2 regions of the Thermosynechococcus sp. QS41 genome follow, and region 2 is predicted to be linked to the other one. Evidence: riboswitches for the same ligand, from Rfam matches in the RefSeq annotation. Region 2 holds a riboswitch; the other holds the start of a gene.

Region 1 (5,922 bases), 850 kb from region 2:
CAAATCTATAAAAGTGAGTTGCGCTCCTACCGTGACTTGCCCCTACGGTTGGCGGAGTTTGGTACGGTTTATCGCTATGAGCAGTCCGGGGAATTGGGGGGCTTGACGCGGGTGCGGGGCTTTACCGTTGATGACTCCCACCTTTTTGTCACGCCGGAGCAGTTGGATGCCGAGTTTTTGAATGTGGTTGATCTCATTCTCTCGGTCTTTCGCTGTCTGCGTTTAAATAAATTCAAGGCACGGCTGAGCTTCCGCGATCCCAAATCCGACAAGTACATTGGCTCCGATGAGGCTTGGTCAAAGGCGGAGTCAGCAATTCAGCGAGCGGTAGAACAGTTGGGCATGGAGCATTTCTTGGGGATTGGGGAGGCCGCCTTCTATGGGCCGAAACTAGACTTTATCTTTGAGGATGCTCTCGGTCGCGAGTGGCAGTTGGGAACGGTTCAGGTGGACTACAATTTGCCTGAGCGCTTTGATTTGGAATACGTTGCTGAGGACAATACCCGCCGCCGACCGGTGATGATTCACCGTGCCCCCTTTGGCTCGCTGGAGCGGCTCATTGGCATTCTCATTGAGGAGTACGCAGGGGATTTCCCCTTCTGGCTGGCACCAGAGCAAGTGCGCCTGTTGCCCGTGGGGGATGAGCAACGCCCCTATGCCGAACGTGTGGCCGCTCAACTGCGAGAGCAGGGTGTGCGCGTGAGCGTGGATCGCAGTGGCGATCGCCTAGGTAAACAAATCCGCAATGCTGAAACCCAGAAAATTCCTGTGATGGGCATTGTGGGTGCCAAGGAAGTCGAAAGCGAGACCGTGAGTATCCGCACCCGTGCAGCGGGAGATGTCGGCGCCTTGTCTGTTGAACAACTCATCGAGAAACTGACATCGGCAGTGAATGCAATAGATGCCGAGATTCAGTGGCAGTAGCTAGAGGTTAACTCATTATGACCTATCCTTTTATATCAATCATTACGGCAACTCTCAATGTCGAAGATACGATTACTCGAACCATTAAAAGCCTTCAAGATCAAACGGATAAAAACTTTGAATGGATTATTGGAGATGGTGCTTCAACTGATAGTACCATTAGTATTATTCAGTCTACAAAGGGCTTAAATATAAAAATTATATCAGAACCAGATTTTAGTTTATATCATGCAATCAATAAATCACTTAAAATTGCAAATGGAGATTATTATCTTGTTTTAGGTGCTGGAGATGTACTAGAACAGAATACAATAGAGTTGTTTAGAAAAGCTGCTTGCTCTACGAAAGCAGATATACTATCAGCACATGTGTGGGTAGGTAAACGATTAAGGCGTCCTAATAAGGGAAGACCGTATTTGTTTTCAGCCGGAGCCTACATATCTTCCCATGCTGTTGGCACTTTAATTAAAACTGATCTTCATAGGCAACTAGGATACTATTCCTATAGATTTCCAGTTGGCGCAGACTACTTCTTTATCAAAACTGCTATTCAAAATGGCTGTAAGTTTCACAGATGCGATTTTATTGCTGGAGAATTTATGCTTGGCGGTATTTCATCAACTGATAAATTATCAGTTTTATGTGATTTCTTCCGTTTACAGGTAGAAACCGGAGAAAATTTGCTTTTACAAATATTAATTCTTATTTGTGCTTTATTTATTCGAGTTGTTATTCCTAAGTATATACCTTCTCTAATATGGGGTACAAGCACGAGTGCTAAATCCGCAAACGAAGCTTAGTGTCCCCGTTGCGGGGATTGTTGCGTCATCCTACAACTAAAGGATTATCCTCCTTCGTAAGGGTGTTCTCTAGCACCCAGCCCAGCTTTTGCTGCTGTAGTCCCATCAGCTGAGATTTTTAAGTGTGACACGAAGTCTCGGCCAAGTGATAGGCTAGGGCTTGCTGTTGCATCGTTCGAAAAATGTTGTAAAAGCCATTGGCTCGCGAGGGGGTTAAGCTGACATTCAGTCCGGTTTGCTGAATAAAGTCAGGTTTTAACTGGAGGATTTCTGCAGGTGTCAACCCACTCAACCCTTCAACCAATAGCCCCACTAATCCCTTCGTCACTTGAGCGTCAGAATCCCCCTGAAAAATCACCTTGCCCTGCTCTAAAGAGGCCATCACGTACACTTGGGAGACACAGCCAGGTACGCGGTTGGCGGCAACCTTCTGCTCCTCAGGAAATGGCGGCAGGCGCTTTGCAAAGCTCAGTAAGTATTCATAGCGCCGCTTTGGATCTGAGATCTGTTGGAACCGCTGAACAATGCGATCGAGGGAAGCCGGTAAAGGCTGGCAGGCGGAGGGCATATTTACCTAGAAGAACGCTGCTGAGAAAAATGATAACTATTTCTCATTTTAGCCTCAGCAGTTGCACAATAACGGCAGCAGTCAACCTAGGGGCAGCTTTTCATACCAATAGACCGCCGTGCTCTTACCCTTAACTCATAACTTGTGTTAGCCTTGAATGTACTCACTCGGTTCTGGTGGGGATCAGCCATCAGACGCAAGGGGGAAAGTGCAGTGCAAATCTGCCGCTGTCCCGCAGCTGTGATGAGAGGCACTACTCTCTCAGTCAGAATGCCCGCCGAGTTGTGAATGTCGTTATGCCAACATCTGCGAGGTACAGATGATGTTCTTCATGCTTCAATTTTCATTAATTTGCCTAGGTAAAGAACCCCCCTACCGCCCTTTTCTCGCAACGTTGCTGCCGTTGCTGTAGCACAAGTGATTTTGGAGATTTTCAAGCACCTACAAGCACTTAGACAAGGGGTTGCTCTTGCAGTGACCCACGTTAGGTTCTGCTGATGATGCTGGAAGTGTACTGCTTGTTGGGCTGAAAACAGCTATCTTTCTTTGTCTATTGAGAGAACTGTCAAAACTCAGGGTACTGCAACAATGACCATTCAAACTGCAACGCTAGGCTACCCCCGCATTGGTAAAAATCGTGAGCTGAAAAAGGCATTGGAAGCCTTTTGGAATGGCAAATACAATCAAGAAAATTTGCTACAAACAGTTCAAGAGATTGAATTGGCAAATTGGCAAACGCAACTGCAGGCTGGCATTGATCGCATTGGCGTTGGCGATACCAGTTTTTACGATCCCGTCCTTGACTGGAGTGTCCGCCTCGGCCTCATCCCACAGCGGTATCAAGCCTTTACAGGGCTGGAGCAATACTTTGCAATGGCTCGTGGCAAAGAGAGGATTCCAGCTCTTGAGATGACCAAATGGTTTGACACCAACTATCACTACTTGGTTCCCGAAATGAGTCAGCCTCTTCAGGCAGCGGACTTTAGTGATTTTCTGGGCATCATTGGTCGCGCCCAAAGGGTCTTGGGCGATCGCGCCGTTCCCATGGTGCTAGGGCCTTTAACCCTGCTACGGCTGAGTCGGCTGCAGATGAATCTAGAGGAAGCGTTGTCTTGCCTAGTGGAGCGCTATCTTATCCTGTTGGCTGAATTGAAGAACCTAGGGGTGGTTGAGGTACAAATCCACGAACCTGCCTTGGTTTTTGGGGACACCAACAACTTCAGGGAATTGTATGAATCAACATTTGATGCGCTCTGTCAAGTTGGCTTGCCGATTTACCTAGTGACCTACTTTGATGATCTCGGCGCTGCCTATCCTTGGGTGGTGACGTTGCCCGTAGCCGGCATTAGTCTAGATTTTACCCGTGGGCAGAACTTGGCATTATTGCAGCAGTATGGTTTCCCAAGGGATAAACAGCTGGGAGTGGGTATTGTGGATGCCCGAAACATTTGGAAAATTTGCCCAGAACCTGTCGTGTCAACCTTAGCAGCGATTCAGGGTATCACAACTAATATCCGGTTGCACCCCTCAGCCTCTTTACAATTCGTCCCCTACGATGCAGCACGAGAAGTGAAGTTACCAGAGCCATTGCGGCGGGTGTTGAGTTTTGCCGAACAAAAGTTGGATGAGGTGGTGCTATTGGCACAGACGCTGCAGGAGAGTCCCAAAGCCCTTGCCCAGCACCCCCAATTGGCAGAGATTGAAGCCCAGTGGCAGGCCTTTAAGGAATTTAGGCCTGTGAATCCAGTGGTACAACAGCGGTTGCGCAATTTAACCGTCAACGATCTGGAACGGGCTATGCCCTATAAACAACGCCGCCAACTGCAGCCCACCTTACCGCTCTTTCCGACAACTACCATTGGTTCTTTTCCGCAAACCCCAGAAGTGCGGCAATTGCGGGTGAAGCTCAAGCGCGGAGAAATCACCCTTGCTGAGTACCAAGCAGCAATTGATGCTGAAATTGCCAAATGCATTCGATTGCAGGAAGAAATTGGCCTAGATGTATTGGTGCATGGCGAGTTTGAACGCACCGACATGGTGGAATTCTTTGGCCAGAAGCTCACTGGTTTTGTCTTTACTGAACACGGCTGGGTGCAAAGCTATGGCAGTCGCTGTGTGCGTCCACCCATTATTTATGGGGATGTAGCGCGAACCGAGCCAATGACGGTGCGAGAGTTTAAGGTGGCGCAATCGTTGACACAAAAAATCGTCAAGGGTATGCTGACGGGGCCGGTAACAATGATTAACTGGTCTTTTACCCGCACCGATATTCCGCGTAGCGAACAGGCGATGCAGATTGCCTTGGCTCTACGGGATGAAGTGGCCGATTTAGAAGCTGCTGGGGCAAAGATTATCCAGATTGATGAACCCGCTTTACGGGAAGGATTACCCCTCAAGCCGGAACGTTGGCAGGAGTACTTGGCTTGGGCCGTCGATGCGTTTCGGTTGGCGGCTGGTGTGGCTAAGCCAGAAACCCAAATTCATACCCACATGTGCTATTCGGAGTTTGGCGACATTATTCAACATATCGAGCGCCTAGATGCAGATGTGTTGTCCATTGAAAATAGCCGCAGTAACAATGAAACGCTGTTTGAAATTACTGATGCCGGCTATCAACAGCAGGTGGGCAATGGTGTTTATGATGTTCATAGTCCGGCAGTTCCCACTGTTGAGCAGATGGTTCAGCAGCTGGAGACTGCGATCGCCCATCTACCCAGTGACCAGATTTGGGTTAACCCAGACTGCGGTCTGAAAACCCGTCGCTGGGAGGAAGTGATTCCCTCACTGAAAAACATGGTGGCCGCCGCCCAGCAATTGCGAGGGGCTCGTCTTACCAGCTGAGGATCTGTTGTTGCTGCCAGCGCACCGTTGCCCCCTTAAAATCGCAGGATTTTTCCACCACTCAAAACTGCGTTTCCATTCCTGCGATTAGGGGCGCAATGCTTGTAAGCAGGCTGCCTCGCCTAAAGACCTGCTCCATGATTGGTAGGGGCACCTGATCCTCGGCTGATAGGATATCCGCGTGAGTGTGGATCGTACGGGCGATCGCTAGGTCAACAAATCCGCAATGCTGAAACCCAGAGAATTCCTGTGATGGGCATTGTGGGTGCCAAGGAAGTCGAAAGCGAGACCGTGAGTATCCGCACCCGTGCAGCGGGAGATGTCGGCGCTTTCCCTGTTAAGGAACTGGTTGAAAAACTCACCTCTGCCATGACTGCGATCGATGCCGATATTCAGTGGCAATAGTGGGCAATTGATCTACAGGGCAGTTGACCTCACCTTTAATAGTTTGTCAAAATGAGCGGCGAGTGGTTCTCGCGATCGCGTAGCGTACCCTTCGGGTAATCGCTCTAATCAATTCTCTAGGGAACAGAATGACTGAAACACCGATTTCACCAACAACGGTTTTGCAACAACTACAATGGCGCTACGCCACGAAGAAATTTGACCCCAATCGCAAAATTCCTGCGGATCTATGGCAAACACTTCTACAAAGTCTGGTACTGGCTCCTTCTTCCTTTGGCCTGCAACCGTGGAAGTTTTACGTCATTGAGACGCCTGCGCTACGCCAAGCCCTGCTCCCCCACACTTGGAATCAACGGCAGGTGGTGGATGCCTCCCACTTAGTGG
Region 2 (5,922 bases):
CCCGGCATCCTCAGGGGAAAACTCAACATCATCCACAAAGGACTTGGCATAGGCCACCATTTCGGGGGCAATTTCCAGTACCTCAGCGCGGGTTTTCTTCAGTTTGTACTCTAGGTGGATATCCGAGGTGGCAATAAAGGTGTGAATCCGCGGATAGTAGGCGGGTTTGAGGGCTTTTGCGGCTGCTTCAATATCTTGGCGGGTGGCACGAGCCAAGCCACAGATCACTGGCCCCGTTTCGGTGCCCACGGTTTCAGCAATCCGCTGCACCGCCTCAAAGTCACCGGGACTGGCAAAGGGAAAGCCTGCTTCAATAATATCCACCCCCAGTCGCGCCAGTTGACGGGCGATCGCCAGTTTTTCATCCACATTTAGGGAAGCACCGGGCGACTGTTCACCGTCCCGCAGGGTGGTATCAAAAATTAACACCCGGTCAACCGTCTGGGGAGGATATTTAATACGCATAGACAAGCCCTATCTAAGCTTGAGAAAGAGTAGCAGTCATCATTTACTCTAACATTTTCGCTGGGGAGCGATGCTTAGGGAACTTGCCAAATGCGTTGGTGGTAACTGGGCAAGTGATCCAAGTCCACGGTTGATCCATGGTGATGGTGGTGAGGGTGATGACCCCCGTGATCATGGCTGTGGGAGGGGTGCTCATGATCCTGATGATGGTGGTGATGATGGCTATGGCCTGCCACCAAGCGGAATTTGCAGGCTTCACAGTTCATGGCCACCTGCCCCGTATGGGTTTCAATTTCCCGCTGCCGCGTGAGATAAAATAGTTGCGGATGCAGGCCAATTTCCGGTAGGTTCACGTATTCAACACTGGGATAGGCGGCTTGGGCTTCTGCGGTAAGGGTATAGATTTTCTTGACTAGTGCCCCTGTAAACATGAAGTGGGGCAGGACAATGACGCGGCGGGGCTGGTAAAGATTCGCCCGCCCAAATCCTTCGGGTAGGCGGGGATGGGTAATGCCAATAAAGCAGACCTCAACGGTTTTGTAGCCACTGCCTTCCCAGAGCATGCGGGCTAGCTTAAAGACATCGCCATTGGCATCGGGATCACTGGAGCCGCGTCCCACCACTAGGAGAACGGTTTCTTCGCGGCCAATGCCTTGGGGATTAAATTCTGGTGAGTCCAAGCGTTCAAGGCGCGATCGCCACAGGGTTAAAATTTCGGGGGCAATACCATAGTGGCGGCCATAGTGATAGCGCAATTGCGGAAACGCCCGCCGCGCCCGATCCAACTCATTGGTAACGTCAAACTTATTGTGGCGAGCAGCAAAGAGTAAAACTGGTAGCACTGACAAGTCTGTATGGCCTGCGGCAGCACACTGGCTGAGCACCTCAAAAATCGAGGGTTCCGTTAACTCCAGAAAACAGGGAAAAACAGGCCGGCAGGGATCCAGTTGATAATAGGCTTGGGCAAAGTCCAAAAATGCTTGGCGACCTTCCGGATCGCGCGTCCCATGACCGACGAGTAAAAGCGGTCGAGATTGGGGGAGAGGGGGTAAATCGAGGCTAAAACCGAGGGGATTGAGAATGGAATCGTTGAGCGTAACAACCACATTGAAACTCCATGCCCGTGCGACGCAGGCAAACAGAGTGAACCACAGCAAGTAGGCATTCTGGCTGAGGGGGGTTCCCCATCACAGCTGCGGCACAGCACCAGACTTGCACTGGATTTTCCCTACAGGCTGCTCTTCACAGTGAACGTTGCCAATTGTAGCGAGATTCTCAGACCCCTGTCTATGCGGGGGGTGGGCACATGAGAGACTTATAGCGCCGCAGCATCGAGAACGCCAATGGTCTGGTTGTAGATGGCTTGGGCTTCTTCGGGGGTGTTGCCAATACTGACGAGACCCAGCTTACCAAATTCCGAGAGTGCCCCCATGAGGTGAAAGACAGTGCCCGTTTCGGTGCTGGAGTCAAAGTGGAGATGGTAGCGGGCAATCATATCTAAGAGATCATTGGGCAAAAGACCCCGATAGTGGGGTTGGCAGAGGTTATCGGAGGCAATGTAATACTTGGGACGGCGGTGCTTGCTGTAAAACAGTCCAGAGGCTAGCTCATAGTGGCCATCGGTGAGGAATTTTAAGGTCATAAAGGGGTGCGTAGTACCACCCTTGCGCAAGTTAATTTCAATGGCGTAAAGCTCCCACCCTGCTGTTGTCTGGGTTGCAACAACGTCCACACCAAAACAGCCGATCACCCCCTGCTGTGCCAAGTACGTCCCTACCTTTTGCCCCAATTCTTGGAGTTGTTGGCGATAGTCGGCATGGGCGGGAAATTCACAGCCAATGAAAATTTGACCTGTGGGGGCATTGAGTAACTGTTCATGGGTGGAGACGATTTCAACACTGCCTTTGGGGGTAATACAGCCTTGGACACTGGGCGATCGCTTGACTGTCCCTTCCACAAAGGCTTCGACAATGCCACCCAGATCCATAAATCGCTGCCGATAGGAGAGCCAAGTTTCATTAGGCGCCTGAAAGACCATCTCCTCTAGGCTATTTTCAATCCGTTGTAGATGATCGGGGGTGTGTGGGCTGCCAAGGGGGCGCAGTGGGCGCAGATCAAGAAGAGCATTGCCTTCTCCGGAAAAAGCCTCATTGAGTTTCACCACCACCCGTTGCAGTTCAGGAGATTTCTCTTGGAGGTGAGCGATCGCGCGCACCAGTTCCGGTACCCCCTGCAAAAAACCGCTGCCCATCGGATGGGGAATGCCTGCGGCCGCAAAAAGTTCCCGACTGCCCGCCTTGGTTCCCCAGTAGAGGAGGTCGGGATCCGTCGAGTAGAGGGGAATGCCTAAGCGTACCGCCAGTTCCCGCTCCAAAGGGGTGGAGTTAAAACACACCATGTAGGCTTGGTTGGGACGCAGGGCTTGACGAATACGCTCCAAAAGGCGAGGCCGCTCTAAAATTTTCGCAGTCAAGGGTTTATCGGAGCGATCGTAGGTGGCCAGCAGCAGCAGGCGATCGCGGGCATGGGAACTGGGTACGCCGGGGAGTAAATCCAGATAATAGTCAATAATGCTGGGGTGCAGCGGCTGGGACGTCACGTAGATCATGCGGGTACGCGGATTCCGCAACTGGATCAGCGTATAGAGTTGCCGCTCCTCGTAGTGGGTGTAGCCGGTGATCTTGGCCAGCTCCGGTTGGGGAAAGCTCAGGGAAGGCACCACCACAATATCGCGCTCAATGCCGCCGGGACCCTTGGGTAGTTCAGGAATAAACGTTTCTGTCCCGTCCCAGCACTCCAAGAGTCGCGTTTGCAGTTGGCGGAATTCCTCAGCAATTGACATCAAAACGCCCCTATGCCCTTGTCCCTAGTTTAGGGAGTTTGAGTCGGACTCATTGCTTGGGGGGCATCTTGTTCAAACTTTCTTTACTGAGGAACGGTGCTTCGTTTGCTCAGCTTCAATGTTTCTCATAAGATGCCTCGCAAGAGGATAGTTGATAGTCTGATTCTGGCGAAGCCTAAGGAGAGTGCCCGTGAAAAGGATCACAGGATCACGGGGAACTTGGGCACAAAATTAACCCACTTCACCCAGATCTAGGCCTCAGACTCAATCGGGAGTGCTTCTAGTTGAACATAGCGGGCGCCGGCAAACACCTCACGGGTGGTGCGGCTATACCAATTGCGAAATGAGGGTCGCTTGAGAATGGGGCGCGTCCAGTGACTACCGCCTTTTAGGACAAAATGCTCGCCATCAAAGTAGGGGGCAGAATACCCCCGGTAGGGATAGCTCTGGAACCCCGGATAGGGGGCAAAGGGACTTTGCGTCCATTCCCAAACGTAGCCCTGATTCAAGAGTCCCTGCTGAGCAGCAATCTCCCATTCCCGTTCACTGGGGAGACGTTTGCCTTGGAAATGGCCATAGGCTTCAGCCTCATAGAAACTGAGTCCCCACATAGGTAAGTCCAAATCCTCAGGAACGGGGTAAAAGGGTGCTGTGATCCCCTCTGCTTCGCGCCATTCCCAACCACTGCTGGACCACCATTCCCGCCGCTGATAACCACCCGCTTCCACAAAGGTGAGAAATTCCCGCCAGGTCAGCGGTGCCGCATCAATCATAAAAGGAAGTAGTTCGACACTCTGGACTGGCTGCTCGTTATCAAGGGCTAAGAGGTCTTCACTGCCAATGACATAACTGCCAGCGGCAATCCGTTGCCAAGACTGAGGCGACGATAGGAGAGGGGGTAAGGTGGTGAAAATCCCCTGCATCGCCAGCACCATTTGCATCGTTTCACTGTGTTGGGCTTCATGCTGCAAAATCCACCACCAGAGACGGACTTCCCGTTGCCACTGCTCGTCGCTAAGACTGTAGAGGCGATCGCCCGTCTTTTGGCGAATCTCTGCTAAGTAGTCAAGTAGCTGGCCACGCGGCGGTAGATGCTGTCGTTCGGCCTTGGGTCGGCCATCGGCGGCATACCAATAGCGATCGCGATCGCTCACCCCTGAGGATTCCGGCAAGAGCCAAAAAGCTTCTGTGTAGCCAATGTGTCCCAAATGCCACCCCACGGGACTATAGAGGGGATGGGGCTGCGCACAAAGGACGGCCTCGCTCAACTCAGCCACAAGTTGGAGTGTAAATTGCCGCTGGTTCTGAAAGGCTTGCCAAAAAGCTCCCCGATCAAAGGGATTAAAAGGCACTGATATCTCAGAAGGCGTAAATTTCTGGTTCACTCTGCAAACTCATCAACAGCAATTTATTTTCCGGTAAAAGATACCACTCCGTTTGCTGATCTACCGGCTCTGAGGTGAGTTGAATTTTCTCGGCATCCTGACTCCAGTACAGGGTGGGGGGTGGTGTGCCCCGCGCACAGCGGGTGGCGAGAATATAGACGCCATCAGTCAGAATCATGGCGGCACTGACACTGGTACGCGCTGCCTGCGCTAGGGAAAAAACAATTTGCAGTGTTTGCCGCAGTACCATCAACGGTGACAGTTGCGGATTCAACACCAATTCATTGCAAAACAGGGCAAAGAGGTGCTCAGAGTCTGTAGAGCCTTCAACAATGTTGTAACAAATATCCGACAGGCGATCGCGCATAGGGCGGTAGAGGGTTTGGCGAAAGTTCTCGATAAATCCATTGTGCACCCCCAGCCAGCGTCCCCAGCGAAAGGGCTGCGTATTCGTCATCTGCACGGGTTGACCCGGTGTGGCACTGCGGACATTGGCCAAAAAACAGGCAGATTGAATGTAGCGGCTTAAATGCTCAGTAAAGTTAATATCATGCCACATGGGCAGCGTTTGCCGATAAAGAAAGGGGGGCACATCTTGGCGGGCAGCATACCAGCCCACCCCAAAGCCATCGGCATTTAAGCGTCCCGCCGTCATTTCGCGGGGTTGATAACTTTGCACCAACAGGGAATGGGGAGCATCCACCAAGGCATGGGCAAGGGACGTTTTGCGCCCCATATAGGCATAAAGACGGCACATAAATTAACATGCAAGTTTGATAGGAATACCTTACCCCCGATTCTAACTTTCAGCAAAGGATTTTTCAGGGCGCTATATCCAGTTTGAGAGCTGGCAGTAAAGCTTGCTAGAGTGTAGAGAAAAAAGGTTATCTGCAATCAATGAACCCAACGGATTCCCTAGAGGATGATTTTCCCGACGTCGAAGCCATTGTGCCCCCTGAGCAGTCCCAAGCCTTGGGGCGATCGCAAATTCAGCGCACCTTGGTGATCACAGAAACAGCCTTCCTTGCCAGTACCGCTGCCCTGCTGTGGGTGATTAACTTTTATTTGCCCATTGGTCCAGTCTTGCGCCTATTTTTTCCAATTCCCATTGCCTTGGTGTATTTACGCTGGAACCGCCGAGCGGCTTGGATGGCGGCGATTGTCAGTGCCTTGCTCCTTTCTGTGTTGATGGGGCCACCCCGCAGTCTGCAATTTCTCTTGCCCCACGGC

The links. Region 2 has a riboswitch for cobalamin ahead of RHJ80_RS04005 (sirohydrochlorin chelatase). Riboswitches for the same ligand answer to the same signal wherever they lie in the genome.
Region 1: another riboswitch for cobalamin. It lies ahead of metE (5-methyltetrahydropteroyltriglutamate--homocysteine S-methyltransferase); the one in region 2 lies ahead of RHJ80_RS04005 (sirohydrochlorin chelatase).

What each region holds. Positions count from the first base shown of each region.
Region 1 covers NZ_CP134181.1:1,708,462-1,714,383, reverse strand. The annotation lists gene thrS (threonine--tRNA ligase) at 1-924, shown strand, start outside; gene RHJ80_RS08420 (glycosyltransferase) at 942-1,724, shown strand; gene RHJ80_RS08415 (SufE family protein) at 1,843-2,292, opposite strand; cobalamin riboswitch at 2,444-2,589, shown strand; gene metE (5-methyltetrahydropteroyltriglutamate--homocysteine S-methyltransferase) at 2,881-5,133, shown strand; gene RHJ80_RS08405 (His/Gly/Thr/Pro-type tRNA ligase C-terminal domain-containing protein) at 5,386-5,538, shown strand; gene RHJ80_RS08400 (NAD(P)H-dependent oxidoreductase) at 5,667-5,922, shown strand, end outside.
Region 2 covers NZ_CP134181.1:857,862-863,783, forward strand. The annotation lists gene RHJ80_RS04000 (2-isopropylmalate synthase) at 1-465, opposite strand, end outside; gene RHJ80_RS04005 (sirohydrochlorin chelatase) at 540-1,571, opposite strand; cobalamin riboswitch at 1,604-1,745, opposite strand; gene RHJ80_RS04010 (peptide ligase PGM1-related protein) at 1,781-3,307, opposite strand; gene RHJ80_RS04015 (SUMF1/EgtB/PvdO family nonheme iron enzyme) at 3,559-4,659, opposite strand; gene egtC (ergothioneine biosynthesis protein EgtC) at 4,667-5,449, opposite strand; gene RHJ80_RS04025 (DUF2232 domain-containing protein) at 5,590-5,922, shown strand, end outside.